DNA from 3 places in the Neobacillus sp. PVCKKU3 genome. Region 2 is predicted to be linked to each of the others. Evidence: riboswitches for the same ligand, from Rfam matches in the RefSeq annotation. Region 2 holds a riboswitch; each other region holds the start of a gene.
The links. A riboswitch is a leader RNA that binds a small molecule or an ion and turns the genes downstream of it on or off. The one in region 2 is predicted to bind thiamine pyrophosphate.
Positions count from the first base shown of each region.

Region 1: linked by a shared signal. The riboswitch ahead of tenI (thiazole tautomerase TenI) and the one ahead of ACNQGS_RS04630 (acetylornithine deacetylase) in region 2 are both predicted to bind thiamine pyrophosphate.
Region 3: linked by a shared signal. The riboswitch ahead of thiC (phosphomethylpyrimidine synthase ThiC) and the one ahead of ACNQGS_RS04630 (acetylornithine deacetylase) in region 2 are both predicted to bind thiamine pyrophosphate.

Region 1 covers NZ_JBLVQN010000020.1:23,913-29,837, reverse strand. Annotated here, with positions in the region: gene ACNQGS_RS14810 (thiazole biosynthesis adenylyltransferase ThiF) at 1-248, opposite strand, end outside; gene ACNQGS_RS14805 (thiazole synthase) at 245-1,012, opposite strand; gene thiS (sulfur carrier protein ThiS) at 1,014-1,217, opposite strand; gene thiO (glycine oxidase ThiO) at 1,214-2,350, opposite strand; gene tenI (thiazole tautomerase TenI) at 2,367-2,948, opposite strand; TPP riboswitch at 3,097-3,206, opposite strand; gene ACNQGS_RS14785 (histidine kinase N-terminal domain-containing protein) at 3,245-4,525, shown strand; gene ACNQGS_RS14780 (zinc-binding dehydrogenase) at 4,572-4,802, opposite strand; gene ACNQGS_RS14775 (hypothetical protein) at 4,988-5,290, shown strand; gene ACNQGS_RS14770 (PaaI family thioesterase) at 5,368-5,814, opposite strand; gene ACNQGS_RS14765 (MFS transporter) at 5,856-5,925, opposite strand, start outside.
Region 2 covers NZ_JBLVQN010000004.1:170,756-176,680, forward strand. Annotated here, with positions in the region: gene ACNQGS_RS04610 (ABC transporter substrate-binding protein) at 1-313, opposite strand, end outside; gene ACNQGS_RS04615 (ABC transporter permease) at 334-1,101, opposite strand; gene ACNQGS_RS04620 (ABC transporter ATP-binding protein) at 1,091-1,828, opposite strand; gene tenA (thiaminase II) at 1,836-2,507, opposite strand; gene ACNQGS_RS04630 (acetylornithine deacetylase) at 2,513-3,802, opposite strand; TPP riboswitch at 3,876-3,979, opposite strand; gene thiW (energy coupling factor transporter S component ThiW) at 3,980-4,489, opposite strand; gene thiE (thiamine phosphate synthase) at 4,497-5,138, opposite strand; gene thiD (bifunctional hydroxymethylpyrimidine kinase/phosphomethylpyrimidine kinase) at 5,135-5,925, opposite strand, start outside.
Region 3 covers NZ_JBLVQN010000019.1:103,955-109,879, forward strand. Annotated here, with positions in the region: gene ACNQGS_RS14620 (penicillin-binding transpeptidase domain-containing protein) at 1-1,533, opposite strand, end outside; gene ACNQGS_RS14625 (hypothetical protein) at 1,778-1,981, opposite strand; gene thiC (phosphomethylpyrimidine synthase ThiC) at 1,956-3,719, opposite strand; TPP riboswitch at 3,873-3,985, opposite strand; gene spoIIQ (stage II sporulation protein SpoIIQ) at 4,354-5,208, opposite strand; gene ACNQGS_RS14640 (VanZ family protein) at 5,340-5,807, shown strand; gene ACNQGS_RS14645 (nuclease-related domain-containing protein) at 5,834-5,925, opposite strand, start outside.

The sequences.
Region 1 (5,925 bases), on a different contig from region 2:
ATCACTTTTGGAATTCGATTTTTCGCATCTTCCTCTGTAAATAACTGCTGCCGCTGTAAATTGGACCACTCGACATAATCACGATCCACGATGGTGATTTTGCCGATGCCAGCCCGGACGAGTGCTTCGGCACTTGCAGATCCAAGTGCTCCAACTCCAATGATGAGGACATGTTTATTGGAAATTTGCAGCTGGCCGTCTTTTCCTATCGGCGGAAATAACTCTTGCCTAGAGTATCGATTATTCACCCGATACTCATTCCTTCCTTAGGGCTGCTGGCTGTCGCATATCGCTTTTTCTCGATTCTGCCCGCTTCATAACCCAGCCTTCCCGCTTCAATCGCCAATTTCATCGCATTTGCCATTTTAACCGGATCCTTTGCTGCTGAAACTGCGGTATTTAATAACACACCGTCTGCTCCTAGCTCCATCGCATAAGCGGCATCGGCTGGTGAGCCGATTCCCGCATCAACAATCACTGGTACAACGGATTGTTCGATAATAAACTGGAGGTTTACCGGATTGATAATCCCTTGACCAGAACCGATTGGCGAAGCCCCTGGCATAACAGCATGGCAGCCTGCTTCTTGAAGTTTCCGGGCTAGCACCACATCGTCAGAGGTATAAGGGAGTACAATAAAGCCTTCCTTCACCAATTCTTCGGTGGCCTTTAGCGTTTCAATCGGGTCAGGAAGTAACGTTTTATCACAGCCGATCACTTCCACTTTAATCATGTCGCATAAGCCTGATGCTTTCGCTAACTTAGCGATTCGGACAGCCTCTGCAGCTGTTTTCGCTCCTGCTGTGTTTGGCAGCAGCGTATATTTATTGGTATCTAGCTGCTCTAAAAAATTCGGCTGGCTGGCTTCAAAAATATTCATCCGTCTAACTGCAAATGTAAGGATTTCTGCTTCTGACACTTCGACCGCCTGCTTTTGGATGTCAAAGCTTGGATACTTCCCTGTCCCAAGCAATAAACGAGATTGGAAGGATAATGGACCAATTTTTAACATATCAACCGCCTCCTACAAAATGGACTATTTCAATTCGGTCATTATCTGCTAGTCTAGTACTTTGGTGTTCCAGCTTGGTTAAAATTTCACCGTTTACTTCGACCACAACGACTTTATCATGGATTTCAAAATGCTGAAGAACATCTGACACAAATACCATACTGTCTGATAATTGGGTCCATTCGCCATTTAATAATACCTTCATGGTTTACCTCCTACCAACATATTTCTGTCGAGCCGGAAAGCTGATAGCAGATTCTCATCTTTCAGTCTGCCTTCGATTAATTCAGCCACTAGTTTCCCTGTAATCGGGCTAAGTAGAATCCCATTGCGAAAATGCCCTGCTGCCACAAACAAATTTTTCCACCTCGGATGTGCGCCAATGTAAGGCAGTCCATCACCTGTCTGTGGCCGAATTCCAGCCCACACCCGCTCCCACGCTGCCTCTTTAATTTGCGGTATGATTTGGGTTGCTCTTTCCAGCAAAGTGGCAATCCCTTTTGCTGTTACCTTTTTATCGAATGTATGTTCAATCATGGTCGCACCAATATAAATTTCTCCATTCTTTTTTGGTACAAGATAGCAGCGTTTATCTGAAAAAATGGTTCTATTGATAATTGGCCCTTCTGTTTTAACGGAAAAGCATTCACCTTTAACAGGATACATGTTCATCTCTAAATCAAATTCACGCATTAATTGGGCCGCCCAAGCACCGGCCGCAACAACAAAGTTATCACTAAGGATGGTTCCGTTTGTGGTTTGCACCCCTATCACCTGACCGTTTTGATAAAGAAAGGATAGCACTTCGGTATTTTCAAGTATTTTAGCACCAAAATGGACCGCCGCTTTTGCGAACGCCTGCGTTAGCTTTGCAGGCTGTACATGCCCGTCGTTCGGTAGATACATCGCTCCAGGTACGCTTGGTGAAAGTGACGGTTCCATTTCTCGTAATTCCTTCGCATCCAGCCATTTTATGGTTGGATCCCATTTCTTTTGAAAGGTGACCTGTTTTTTTACTTCTTCTACTATGTCTTCGGTTTCTGCAATTTTTAACATCCCTTTATTGACAAACTCGATGTCCACACCAGTCGTTTCCAATAATTCATTTGCGAGAGCCGAAAACATTGCTTGACTTTTTATCGCCAACTGAAATAATGGACCTTCATGTTCAAGTTCAGCTTGCGCAGCCAGCATTCCGGCGGCAGCACTTGATGCTTGGCAGCCGATTTGTTCTTTCTCAATAATGATGACTTTTCTTCCTTGCTTTGATAACTGATAGGCAATCGAGGCTCCATTAACACCACCTCCAATTATGGCAACATCAAATGTATGATCCATATTTCCCACCTCCATCTCAAAATGCATGTATGTAAGACTTTACGGCTAATAAGGGGTCACGAGCATCTAAAACACCTGACATGACAGCGATACCCGTTGCCCCTGCCTGTAGGACCTCTTCCGTATTCTCCGGCGTTATCCCGCCAATGGCAATCACCGGAATGTTCAGCTGTGACAGCCGTGTTAATTCCTCTAGCCCTTTTGGGGTCTTTCCTGGTTTTGATTGCGAAGGGAAGACATGACCGTATAGAACGAAATCAGCACCCTTCTCCTTTGCATTTTGTCCTTCCTCGTAGGAGTGAATGGAGGTCCCGACCCTAAGTTGAGGAAAATGTTCTTTTACACAGGCTGTATCTAAACTATGATAGGCTAATTGAACACCAAGGGCTTTTGCCACGATTGCAACATCTACCCGATCGTTAATCACGATTTTTGATGGAGGGACGTTTGCATTTGTTAAAAGTTCGACTGCTTGAAAAAGCTCCTTTGCTGATTTTTGTTTTTCCCGCAAGTGTAGCGCAGTTACAAATGGATGAATATCCTTCGCTATTTCAGCCAATTGGTCGATCGGCATTTTACCATTGGATATAAGATGCAACTCTTTTTCTTTTAGACTAGTAAAAATACAACTCCCCCCTTTGAATGGATTTCGCTGGTCTAAGGAAGCGCAAAACAGGCAAAACAAAAAGCCACTTCCTTTTGTAAGAAAGTGGCCGAAATTTAGAAATAAAAATTTTGCTCTCCAAAAATCCCGTTGTCCACTTCCCTACGCTGGCATTAACCAGATCAGGTTCATAGAGTCCCGAAGTCACACTTCAATCTCAGCCTTTTCAAAAAGGCACCTCTAGCGGATTTGATTCATATTCATTTGAAAAGATTACCTTATATGGATATATGGTAACATTTTATTCTAAAAAGTCAAACATTTCAAACTTTATTTGCTCGTACATTTCATCAAATTGCTTTGAAATATTTCTTATTTACACCTATTTTGAGGCACGAGAACCGTCCCCATGCATCAAATTTTTATGCTATAATCACTTTAATATAGTGGAAAGCAGGCTGTGTATGGATAAAAAAGTAGGCCAATTTCTAATTGAGAATGAACAAAAGTTTATACATTTTTGGGAAGAGCAAATTATTATCCATTATTACCGGGATAATCCAGAGCTAATATTAAAGAACGGTCATTTAATGTACCATCTTATAACTAATTCTATGTTAAATGGATTTTCGGAAGAAGATGTTAAATTACTGGCGCACAAAGTAGCCCTAGAACGGGTCGAGGCTAATATCAATATTGGGGAGTTTGTTTATAATGTTAATCTGGGTAGGAGTATTATTATTAAATACTTAAACCAATCTGGACTCATGCCAGAAGATCTCCAGGCAATTATTGATTTGGTCAATAAACAGTTCGATTTATTCTGTTACTTTGCTGTTTCTAAGTACACCGAAATCAAAGATAAGAAACTACAAGAACAAAATTTATTTATTTCCCAAACACATAAGGACCGGTTGGCGATTCTTGGACAAATGTCTTCGAGCTTTGTTCATGAATTTCGCAACCCGCTCACTTCCGTTATGGGCTTTATAAAACTATTAAAACACGAGCATCCTAATCTACCGTATTTAGATGTCGTCAGCCAAGAATTAGATCAACTTAAGTTCAGAATTACTCAGTTCCTTCATACATCTAAACTGAACATGCTGGCAGAAAGCCAGAATGAAGACATTACCATCCATTTATTAATAGAAGAAGTGCTTGATTTCCTCTATCCAAGCATCGTCGATGGCAATGTCCAAATTCATACAAATATCGATGCTGATATTTGTATTACTGGCGATCGGAATGAGTTAAAACAAGTCTTTCTAAACCTATTAATAAATGCAGTTGACGCTGTGTGGGAAGAAGAAAATCTGCGGAAAATTAATATCCAAACAAATATAGATGATCACCAAATTAAGATTCGTATTTCTAATAATGGCCCTACTATCGATCCTGAAGCAGTACATTTAATTTTCGAACCCTTCTTCACTACTAAGAAACTAGGCACAGGTATCGGCTTATTCGTTTGTAAGAATATTGTTGAGAAACACCACGGTGAAATAGAATGTATGTCAGATAATCACTTAACTACCTTTCAACTTACATTTCCTATTAAACAGAATTAGAATTCAAAAGCACAGCCAAAACGGTGCATTTTTTAATTAATAGTTTTCAAATTGTAATAACTACCTTACCTTGAGCATGCCCTTGTTCGAAATACTTGAATGCTTCCTGAATTTCGCTTAATTTAAACCTTTTATCGATGACTGGTGTAATTTTTCCAGCTTCGATAAGCCCTTTTATCAAATTTAAATCACTTTGGTTCTGCCTCTGTAAAAAGCTGCCCATCTTTTTATTTCCAAAGAGGGAGAACCAAGGCCCCAGCGTCAGTGCTTGAAACATTTGAGCCCCTGAACCTCCTACATGAAGGAAATTCCATTACGAATTAGACCAAAAGTCATAACAAGTGACGAATCCTTTGTCTTAAAAGGCTTGCTTCTGTATACTCAAAACCATAGCAGTATTTGTTCAAGGAACGCCTTGTTGTTAGGCTTTCGCTTAGATACTAATAGCCAAGGAGTGATAATGTGATAAATCGTGTTTACGAGAAATTGGAGGCTGCCCTTCTGGATTGGGAAATGATGAAGACCGCTTCAGAGGATGAAAGCGAAGAATGTGCCGAACGGTTTGAAAGGCATTTTTATGAGTTTATTGACGAATTAAAGATTTGGTATCAGCAATTGGTCCAACCGCCAGCCACTATCGATGATGCAGAAAATCTTCCTGAAATCAGTGATATAATCGAGCGTTTACCGGCACCGCTTCAACTCAACTTTTTAACAGAATTGGAGTTAATTCTGGAGGGAGAAGACCAAGTCCGCTACGATTAATCCCCACCAAAATTCACAAGTGGTGACGCACGGGGACGGTTCTTATGTTTTGGAAGCATGAGAACCGTCCCCATGTTTTATTTTAGCTGAACTCGCTTTCGTTCCGTATTTCCTTTTAATATCATACATGTACTAGTAGAATGCCCGACTAGACTTCCTTTTTCATCATATACATGACATTCCAGCAATCCCACTGTAGAGCCTTTCTTAATGAGTTTCCCCTCTGCTCGAAGCTTCGATTTAAAAATCGGTTTAAGGAAATTAAATTTAATTTCAACTGTCGTAAACAGTTCGTCGTCTGAGAGCGTTGTGACAAAAGCATATCCCATCGCAGCATCCGCAATGTCACACAGAATCCCGCCGTGCAGCGTCCCCATTGGGTTATGTAATCGATCAGAAGCTTCCATTTCAATCACAACTCTGCCTTCTTCCACCTCTACCACTTGAAACCCAAGGACTTCCGCAACTGGTGAAATTGGTACTTCACCTGTCATCATTTTCTTCATACCTTCTAAGCGACTCATACTATTCACCTTCCAAATATACTTTTAAAGATTTAATTCTATTAAACTTGAATATTGATTTCTCCTTTATGTGCCCTCTTTCCATACCAGATAAGGATGAAGAGAGAACCT
Region 2 (5,925 bases):
CTCCACGTGCTACTAATACCTGCGGCTGGTAACTGATCGCCATGTCAAATTTACCAGCGGCCACAAGTTTTAAAGGATCGTTCGTGTCTGCAGGCATTTGAATGTCGACATCCAGTCCTTGTTTTTTAAAATAGCCCTTTTCCTGTGCTGCAAAAAGAATCGAGTGAACGGCATTCGGATACCAGTCAAGCATCAAGCTGACTTTCTGGAGGCCCTCCTCTTTAACGGGGGACTTATCGGCCCCTGCCTTCCCGCATGCGCTAACTAACAGAAGCAGCATACTCACCATAACCAATAAACTTTTTTTCACCATAATAACTTCCTTTCAGCAAATTAACGAATCTTATTTTTTATTAACTTTTTTTCTAGTAAGCTTATCAACAAAAACAATACAATTCCCATTAAAGAAAGCAGAAAAATAGCTGCAAAGACTGAATCTGACTGGAGATTTGAAGACATCCTCCGGCTAAAATAGCCCAGCCCTTCACTTGCCCCCAGCCACTCTCCGATAGTGGCGCCGACGACACAATAAACCACCGCCATCTTCAAACCGGACATGATGGATGGCAAGGCCATCGGAACCTGCACCTTTTTAAAAATTGTCCAGCGTCCGGCCCCCATTGTTAACAGTAATTCACGATATTCGCTTCCGCCCGCTTTCAACCCGTCATAAGTACTCACAACGATTGGGAAAAAAGCTACCAATATTGTCACAGCAACCTTGCTCCATATCGTGTAGCCGAACCACATGATAAAAATCGGCGAAATGGCAATCATCGGGATCGTTTGAGAGATGATTAGAAAAGGATAAAGCACTTTTTCTAATATCCTAGAAAAATGCATACTAACTCCTAAAAGCAGCCCTCCTATAAGCGAAAGTCCAAAGCCAATCAAAACCTCTAAGAATGTCGCCGGTAAATGCTCGCCCAAAAGAATCTCACGATTATTCACAAGTGACTCGCCGATTGCCGTAGGTGCAGGCAATATAAATGAAGGCACCATTCCAGCTTCAACTACCCACTGCCAAATACTGATTAAACAAATGGCCGTCAGCAAAAACAAACCGTATTCTCCGGCCCATCTTTTCCATTTACTCCTCATGTTGTATCAGCCGCTCCAATTCTTTACGCATCGAAATAAACTCTGGTTGATAAATAGATTCTGAATTTCGTGGTCTTGGCAGGTTGACCTTGTATTCCAGGACTCCTCTATTTTGAAGGAGAAGAATTCTATCGCTTAATAGAATTGCCTCCTCGAGATCATGCGTGATGAACAGGACGGTCTTTTGAAGCTCACCCCATAGCCCCAATAACCAGCTATGCATGGTTCGTTTCGTTAACGAATCCAGCGCCCCAAACGGTTCATCCAACAATAAAAGTTCCCTGCCTGTCATAATGGTCCGTAAAAAGGCGACACGCTGTTTCATTCCCCCTGATAATTCATCTGGATAAGCATTCTCATATTCCTTAAGGCCAAAACGGGATAACCAAGCACGGATTTCGTGTGACTTTTCCCGCTTGTCCTCCTTCGCGATTTCTGAGGGCAACAGCACGTTTTCCATTACCGTCCGCCAAGGGAGCAGTAAATCTTTTTGCGGCATATAGCCAACTTTTCCTAGTCTGCCTGAGGATAGATTCCCAGCAATTTGTATTTTTCCCTGGCCCGGTTTAAGCAGTCCGGTAATTAATTTAAAAAGTGTACTTTTCCCTGACCCACTTGGGCCAATAAGAGAAACAAACTCCCCCGCCTTTAAATCGAGCGAAAGTTGTTGAAAAATCGGCTGCATATCCCTATCAAACGTATATGTTAAATCTTCGATGTGTAACATATTTGAATTAGACAGGCCAATCTCCTCCCTCATAGACCATGTCCCAGAACATATACTCAAACCTGGATGTGGTGAGAAAATGCTCTTCTAAAACCGCCAATTCTCTCTCTGGTTTTCCTTCCGTTAATTGATCTAACAAATCGATTAGCCAGAGAGCCAGCGACCCAAATTCATCAGAAGAGTACATTTTCACCCAGTCGCCGTATAATAGATGATCGCTAGAGTTTTGATAGTTTTCTGCTAGCATTTTACCGATTTCCCAATAGCTCCACATACATGGCAGCAGACTTGATATTAATTCCTCCAAAGAACCATTTTGAGCCACATTTAACATGTAGCGGGTGTAAGCTAAATTAATCGGAGTAGCTTCGGTGCCTTCAAGATCCTGTTCCGAAATTCCAAACCGTTTCGCATACTCGCGGTGAAGGTCCATTTCACCATGTAAGGTTTCATCTAAAAGCTTTGCAAAAGCTGCCATGGTCTCAACATCTCTCGCCTTCACAGTTCCAAACGCAAACAACTTTGAATAGTCAATAAGAAACACGTAGTCCTGCTTCATATAGCGGATAAAAGATTCGACTGGAAGATCGCCACGTCCCAACCCGACTACGAATGGATGCTTATGTGTTTTCTCCCAAATTCCCTTAACTTTTTCAAAAAGCCGATCAGAAAATTTCATTGGCTTTACTCCCCCTTTCGTGTGTTGCACCAGACAGCAATAAATTGAGCTAACACTTTTGTAAAGTCTAACAATTGCTGAATCTCGACCTTCTCATTAACAGCATGGGCATCCTCTAGTTTTCCCGGCCCAAAAATAACTGTCGGAATTCCTGCACGGCCAAGCCAGCCTGCATCTGTTACCGTCGTTGACATATCGAGTACAGGCTTTTTCATAAGCGTTTTTTCAAAGGCGCTTGCCAGCATTCGGGTTCCTGAATGGTCCACATCAAGCTCCAAGGAAGGAAATATTTCACCACGATCGATTATCATGGATTTACCGCCCCAAACAAATTCCGGTGGATTGTCACGAAGCCATGGATCCGCAGCTGCCACTGCACCAATATGCTGCTCAATCTCCTTTATAATCTCTTCGTAATCTTCATCTGGGTAGAAATGAACGGTAACCCACAAGGCGCAGCGGTCGGCAACAAACGCAGCATGCCTTCCGCCCTCGATTACAGCAGGATTAATTGTATTCATACCTGGTGGAAAACCTTCGTAACTTTTTGTCACAGCCCAGTGGCGTTCAAGGTCTTGAAGGCCTTCGATGATTTTCGTCATTTTTTCAATCGCACTGGCACCATTGATGCCTCCGCCGGCATGAATCAGCCTTCTCCTCATCCCATCATGATAGGTTTCTTTGCTTTGAATCGTTATCCAGCCGGTTATGACGCCGCCCTGCCCTTGAATATGTAAATTGCTTGTGTCAACTACCACTGCATAGTCAGCAGAATAGCCCCTTTCCAAACAAGCAAGCGTTCCTGCCTCGCCAACTTCTTCTCCAATAACAGACTGAAATTGCAAATCTCCTTTAAGCGGAACCCCAAGCTCTTTTAAAAGTTTTATAGCAATGAGGGATGCGGCAATACCGCCTTTCATGTCGGCAACACCGCGTCCATATATATAAGAATCCTTGATTCTGGCAGAAAACGGGGCCGCCCCCCATTCCTTCTCGTCGCCAACCTCAGCAACATCCACATGTCCATTGACAATTAAGCTGCTATATTGCTCAGAGGATTCACCCTTTAAAATTCCAACCACATTCGAATCCCCAGGATATACTTCCCACATATCGGTTTGAAATCCCATCTCTCCTAAATAGCTTTTAAGAAACTCCTGGATTCCCGTTGTATTCCGGGCCGGAGGACTTTCAGTCGGAAACGCAATTAGGTCGCTCAAAAGTTTAAGCAGTTCGGCTTCCCTAGCTTCCACTTCTTGTCCGATCGTTTCTATTAAATTTTCCAGACCAACCATTCCTAAAGCCTCCTAAATTTATTCTAGGTTTTAAAAAAATAACACCCACTCTTTATAGCAAAGGTAAGAGTGGGTTCTGATCGTTCCACTTCCCTCCGCTGGAATCATCCAGTTCAGGTTCAAAGGGTTCGGAGCTGTGCCCATCTCAAGCCTTTTAGGCTTCCCCCAGTGAAGGTTCTATTTAGTTACTGTGATATTTTTCTCGCCAAGCCGCACTTTCTTCCTTAAGAAAATCGTTAAAATCACAAATCCAAGCAGTGCTCCGGCAAAGGAACTGAAAATAAATAATGGGATAAACCCGAATAGAGTTGCTTTCTGCCCGAGGATTAGGGTTGCAATAGGATAGGAAAGCAATGCTCCAAGAATTCCCGTCCCAATAACTTCTCCTATAACAGCAAAGTAGATTTTTCTAGTTTTCCAAAATAATAGTCCGGCTAGAAATGCCCCGACCATACTTCCAGGAAACGCAAAAAGCGAACCTGTGCCCATCATATTCCGAAGCAGGGAGACACAAAAGGCCTGGGCCACGGCATAATAAGGGCCCAACAGAACCGCGGAAAGAACGTTTAAAAAATGCTGCATTGGAAAAACCTTTGTAAAGCCAATCGGAATCACGACCAAATTACTTGAAAGAGTCCCCATCGCAATCATCATAGCAGTTAACGTAAGCTTATACGTTTTTTTCATGATCTCTTCACTCCCCTACACTTTTTCGCAAAACCTTCGCAGCTAAGTGCGGTGAATCGGCAAGGCTGATGGCGGTAATAACGGAAACACCATCCGCACCGGCTTTAACGACAGTTGCCGCATTTTCACTTGTAATTCCGCCAATTCCAACAATCGGTACAGCAATTCCTTGACTTCGCAGTTCCTCGATCAGTGCAGTCCCTCTTGATGGCTTTGCATCGGCCTTCGTTTTTGTTGGATAAACCGGTCCAATTCCGAAATAATCGGCACCAGCGCTAAGTGCTGCTTCGGCCTCCTCCGGCGTATGAACGGATACTCCAAGAATTTTATTATCGCCAATTTGATTTCTGACTGTTTCAGCCGGTTCATCTTCCTGACCAATATGAACCCCATCTGCGTCAAGCGCGATTGCCAGTTCAAGATCATCATTAACGATAAACGGAATTCTGTGTTCTTTGCATAGGCTTTGCAGTTTTTTCGCAAGAGCATATTTTTCTTCCCCGATTAAAGCCCCTTCGCCTTTTTCCCGAAATTGAAAAAAGGTAATTCCTCCGGCGATGGCTTCTTTCAATACCTCAACCGGGTCCTTCCTGCAATTGGCTGTTCCCATAATAAAATATACTTTCAAGGCTTCCCGTAAGTTTATCATGATTGGACCATCTCCATGATTCTTTTCCGGTAAGCCCCATGGTTTGTCGGCCCATGTCCCTGTCCAATCGAAATCCCATCTTCAATTGCAGCCTGAATAAAATCCTTCGCCTTGATGACCGCTTGATATACATCTGCTCCCTTAGCCAGTTCAGCAGTAATCGCTGCTGAAAAAGTGCAGCCAGTGCCGTGTGTGTTCTTGGTCGGAATTCGCTTACTCGTAAAAGTATAGAATTCTTTTCCATCGAAGAGGAGATCTGTTGATTCTGAAGGGTTTTCATCATGGCCGCCTTTCAGCACAACGTTTTGCACCCCTAAGGCATGTAATTTTTTTGCTGCCTCCTGCTTATCTTCTGCTGTACGTATAGACATCCCGGTTAGGACCTCAGCCTCTGGAATATTCGGGGTAACCACTTTGGCAAGCGGCATTAAAAATTTCTGCATCGCAGAAATTGCTTCAATTTGCAGCAAGGAAGCCCCGCCTTTTGCGATCATTACAGGATCCACAACAACATTATCCCAATGATATTTTGTAAGATTAGCAGATACAGCTTCAATAATTTCCGCATTAAATAACATACCCGTTTTCACCGCATCGGTCCCCATGTCCTCACCGATGGCTTTCATCTGTTCGATAACCGCTTCTGCTGTCATTGGATAAACTCCATGGACACCTAATGTATTTTGCGCTGTAACAGCGGTTAATGCGGACATGCCAAAAACCTCTAACTCCTGAAACGTTTTTAGGTCCGCCTGAATTCCGGCTCCACCGCCTGAATCGGAACCTG
Region 3 (5,925 bases), on a different contig from region 2:
GAACTTTTTCAAACCATCAGAAAATGCATCCTTGCCTATTTTTAAAGCAGCCTGTGCAAAATAAATGTTATCCGAAAACACCAATGCTTTTTCCAAATTAATCGGGCTTCCCTCGTGCACCCGGGTCACGAAATAGCCGCCCCAGGACGCATCCTTCTGCCATTTCGGCCCGAGGATCTGCACGCCCTCGTCCGGCTTAATCGCGCCGCTCGCGAGCCCTACAGCGGCCGTAATTGGTTTCATCACAGACCCAGGCGCAAATGCCTGTTTAAAGCGCGTTAACAGCGGCTGGCGGGCATCGTCCTGCAGTGCCTTCCATTCATCCGCAGAAAAGCCTAACGCCGCCTGATTCGGGTCAAATGACGGGCTGCTGACGAGCGCTAGTGTTTCCCCTGTCACCGGGTTCATCGCAGCCGCCGTCCCGACCTCGCCAGCCGGAGCACCAGCCCCAGCAGTTCCTCCAGCCACGGTCCCAGCGGCACCTGCTCCACCACTCATCTCCGCATACACCACCGCCTGCAAATCCGCATCAATGGTCAGCTTGACATTTTTTCCATCAGCAACCGGCTTTTCCGCGAGTACTTCCTCGCCGCCGGCCTTCTTCTTAATCACAATCTTCACGCCGCTCTGGCCCTTCAGCTGCTCATCCAGCACCTGCTCCAGTCCGCGCTTCCCAATCACATCACGGCTCGTGTAACCCTTGTCCTTCCTCTTTTCAAGTTCATCCGCGGTAATCTGCCCAACATAGCCAATCAGCTGCGCCGCGGCCTCCTTGTACGGATAAATCCGCGCGTCCACCTTGCGTGTCTTCACAGGCTCAAGCGCGACCAGCTGGGCAACCCGCTCAGTATCGTCCATCGACACCTTCTTAAGCGGCACAAACATCCCAGGCTGCACCCAGCTCGCCTTCAGCGCCTTATCAATAGAATCCGGCGTCATCTTCAACAGCGACGCCAGCTGCTCCATCACCGGCGCCGCTATATCGCCGGCCGATACGCCCACTTCGTACACCTGGCCGTTCACCGCCATCCCCGTGCCGTTCCGGTCAACGATTTCGCCCCGCTTCGCCGGTACCGTGCTCAAGCTCAGCTTGTCGCCCTCCTGCATTTTTGGAAAAATGAACCCCGGGTTCCAGTCCACAAACCAGTTTTCCTTATCGTCCTTTTTTTCCTTTTTCAACAGAGCTTCTTCGGTAAAATTAATTGGCCCCGCGACACTGTTCATTTTGGCGCTAAAAGAATACTTGGCTTGCTCTTTATCCTTCTGTTTATCGTCTTTCGGATTTTTGAAGTCAATCTTGAGGTCAGTAATCTGTAAATCGTCGTAGATTTTCTTATAGCGGTTCGTAAAATCATCTTTAGAGATTTTCTTTTTGGCATCATTCGAAAGGTAATTATACATGTCAGCAAACTTCTGCTTATTCCATAAGGCTATGTACTCGGAAAATCGATCCTGCGGCGTTGGCTCCTTGCTGCAGCTGGCAAGCAAAACACCCAGCACCACGGCAAGCAACAGCCCGGCAACTTTTTTCAAGGCAAACCCCTCCTTTTTTTACCATTTTAACACAACCTTAGACAGATTTCTCATCAAAGCAACGTAGGTCATCCTGTATTCCAGGTATAATCAGCTGACTCTTTAACATATGCCCAAGCCCTCCAATCTACCGCAACAAAAACACCCCATCGCCAATTTCAGGACAAAACTCCTAAGGAAAATAGCGGCATTAAAAAACCCCGGCTATTAAACCGGGATTTGCTTTGTGACTAGGTGAATGAAATTAATAATAGGTGCTTTCTGCGAAACCGCACTTTCGGCATTTCCTCATACCGTACGTTTCGGAAAATAAATGCCGGCAATGTTGCTGAATGTTTTCAATTTCCTTTTCCAAGCTATGAATTTTTTGTTTTAGGATGTCTATTTCTTCATTCATTTTTATTACCTTAATGGAATTCGTCTCATCGATAAATTCTTGATCCATCATGAATAAATTCCTCCGCTTTTTTCCTCATGCCTTCTTCGATGTCCACTTCTTTACTCGCTGCCTTTTCCCGAATGTCATGTGATATTCTCATCGAACAGAACTTCGGCCCGCACATGGAGCAAAAATGGGCTGTTTTTGCCCCCTCCGATGGCAATGTTTCGTCATGGTATTCCCTTGCACGCTCCGGATCCAAAGAAAGATTAAACTGGTCTTCCCATCTGAATTCGAAACGGGCTTTCGATAACGCGTTGTCTCTTTTTTGCGCACCGGGGTGCCCTTTGGCCAAATCAGCGGCATGAGCGGCAATTTTATAAGCAATGACTCCTTCCCGGACATCATCTTTGTTCGGTAAGCCCAAATGCTCTTTGGGTGTCACATAACAGAGCATCGCTGTTCCGAACCAGCCGATCATCGCTGCTCCGATTGCTGAAGTAATATGATCATATCCTGGTGCGATATCGGTGGTTAAAGGTCCTAACGTATAAAATGGCGCTTCTTTACAAATTTCCATTTGCTTATCGACGTTCTCTTTGATCATATGCATCGGTACATGACCAGGCCCTTCAATCATCACCTGCACATCATGTTTCCAGGCAATGTCTGTTAATTCTCCGAGCGTTTCAAGCTCTGCGAATTGTGCTTCATCATTTGCATCGGCAATACTGCCTGGACGAAGCCCGTCTCCAAGAGAAACAGAGATATCATATTGTTTCAGGATTTCACATATTTCTTCAAAATGAGTATAGAGGAAATTCTCCTTATGATGAGCCAAGCACCATTGCGCCAAAATCGAGCCGCCGCGGGATACGATGCCTGTTGTCCGTTTTGCCGTTAAAGGAATATATCGCAGCAAAACGCCGGCATGGATTGTAAAATAGTCGACGCCTTGTTCCGCCTGTTCAATTAACGTATCGCGGTAAATTTCCCATGTTAAATTCTCGGCAATCCCATTTACTTTCTCGAGTGCCTGATAGATTGGGACCGTTCCAACTGGTACGGGAGAATTGCGAATGATCCATTCTCTCGTTGTATGGATATTTTTTCCCGTTGATAAATCCATGATGGTGTCGGCGCCCCAGCGAGTTGCCCAGGTCATTTTTTCAACCTCTTGCTCTATAGAGGAGGTAACAGCCGAATTCCCGATATTTGCATTAATTTTCACATGAAAGTTTCGCCCTATAATCATCGGTTCGCTTTCCGGGTGATTGATATTGGCTGGGATAATCGCTCTCCCGCTGGCAACTTCCGCACGAACAAATTCCGGTTCCCTATGTTCACGAATGGCTATGTACTCCATTTCAGGGGTAATCATGCCTTTTTTGGCATAATGCATCTGGGTGACATTTTTTCCTGTTTTAGCCTTTAGGGGTGTTTTGTTTACATTAGGATACCATTCAAGGTTTGCACGTTGGTCCCCTTCATGGTATCCGTTATCCTTGGCCTTTATTTCTCTTCCAACATAAGCCTCCACATCATTCCGCTCGAGAATCCAATTCTTGCGCAATGCTGGAAGTCCGCTTTGAATATCGACCTGATAATTCAAATCTGTGTAGGGGCCGCTCGTATCATAGACCCGAACAGGCTCGTTTTCTTCTTCTCCAAAAGCAGCAACGGTTCGACTAAGTTGAATTTCTCTCATAGGAACCTTAAGATCGGGGCTTGCCCCTTCGACATATACCTTTTTACTTCCAGTGAATTGTGATTTTAACTCGATGTTCCCTTCCACTTGCTTCTGCATGTAACTTCCTCCTTCAAAATGGTTTGAATTTGCACCCTGGGAGTTACAGCGCAGTTCATTACTGGAAAGTAATAGAGGACAATACAAAAAGGTTCTGTTTGCACAGAACCTGATTATTTCATCCAAAAGTAGCGGTACCCAAATTAAACACGGACACCTTTGATACTACTTCCCTACGCTGGCATCATCCAGATCAGGTTCAAAGGGTCAAAGAATTTATGCATTCTTCTCTCAGTCCGAGCCATCGGACCCCCCCAGTAGAGCATTTCAAACAATATTAAGTTATCATCTTACAGTCAAAATATATCAGAAATTTTTGAAAATGGAAAGGACTTTTTGGTAAACTTTGTGGTTATCAGAACAGATAATTCTCATAACTGTTTTTCAAACTTTCACCTTTTGTTCATAGTTTGTTCATATCTGGAGGGTAAGATAAGAGTGTGAAAAGGACAATCTTAGTCACACTTTTTCATAACCCCCCCTTTTAATATATCGTGTTGGATTCGGCAATCGGCCGGGTCCTATTTTTTTGATAACGTGCGGAATCTGGCTAGCGGCCGGATTCTTTTTTTTGAAAAAAAAACGCAAAAAAAAGAGGAAGCATTCCCCTTCCCCTTTACTTACAATTGCTATATTAAGAATTTGTCTTTTCTTTTGAGTTAGTGGACTCGTCTTCTTTGGTCTTGCCGTCGTCTGTTTCCTTATCGGAAGACTGGTCGTCGGAGCCAGCTGGATCCTCCAACTCCTGCTGCTTTTTTTCGCTAGGAGTTTGCATGGATTCCTTGCTGTTTGAAGGAGTCGCTTCTTGTAAAGTGCTTACCGGTTTGTCGATATACTTACTAGGGTTAACCGCGACGCCATCTTTACGAATTTCAAAATGGACGTGTGTTCCAGCTTTTTCATTGAACATGCTTTGCCCAGCCTTGGCAAGAACATCTCCCTGTTTCACCTTGTCGCCAACTTCAACTTTAATGTCTTTCACGGACTGATATTGTGTTACAATACCTTTGTCGTGTTCAATTTCGATGACATTTCCAAGCACTGCGTCTTCTTCCACTCGAACGACCTTACCGCTTAGTGATGCTAATACATCAAACGTTTCGCCGTCTTTCATGGTGATGTCGACACCAGTATTCGGATTGTATGTGTTCTCGTAGAATACTAATGCGGCTTCCTGGTCTTCAGCTTTGGCTGTGAAATCATAGAACTTTGTCTTGATCACTGCTGATGCTGCATCCTTCACCGGCATTTTGACGTTTTCTAAAGCCGAGTTAACTTCAACTGCAGGCGGGTTGGTCTTTTTGCCAGTAATATCAGTAGACTTGTAATCGTATTTGTCTGAGTCTCCTGCGCTGGACTGGTACCAAAGAACACCTGTTAAAATGATTGCTGCACTTGCGATATAGATGGCTGGAAATACCCAACGCTTCTTGAAAAAGCGTTTTACGCTGGAACTTTGAGAAGATCGTTTGTTTTCTTCCTCTCTCATTTTCATCACCTCAGCAATCATTCTGAACAGATAACTAGAATTATATACACTAGTCTGAAAAAAATTTTATTTTTTGTAATCGCCTGCGTTTTTATGCATCTTTTTGAAAAATTTTTAGGGGGAATTGTTTCATGAAAGTGTTAAAATGGGTGCTGCGGGTCCTGCCCGTGCTTTACATGGCAGCCATCTTCATTCAATCGAGCCTGCCGTCGGACCACTTCGTGCGCCTGCCCGATTCGAATATTGACCATACTATTAAAGAATCGTTGCATTTAATAGAGTTTGCGATTTTATATGTATTACTAGTCCTCGCATGTTTGACGTTTAGACGCGGTGACGCTGACCTGCGCAGCAATGCTGTCGCCGGTTTCAGTTTTACACCAGGCTGGAACTTGGCCTGTGCCCTGTTTGCGGCCTTCTACGGCATCAGTGACGAAATCCACCAATCGTTCTATCCATACCGCTCCGCGTCGCTATTTGACCTGTTTAAGGACTTCCTCGGCATCAGCGTCTGCTACTATTTTATTCGCGGCGCATTGTTTAAGGGTAAATTTGTGGGGCTGGCGAAGCTGCTCGGCCGCGTTCGGTCTGTTTCTTAAACCACTGCTGGTAGGCGGTGGTTTTTTTATTGCAATACGGGATGGTGATAAACACGGTCTTTAAATGTACCACTATGGGGGAAATCTGCGGTCGTTAGAAAATGGCTGGCCACTCTTA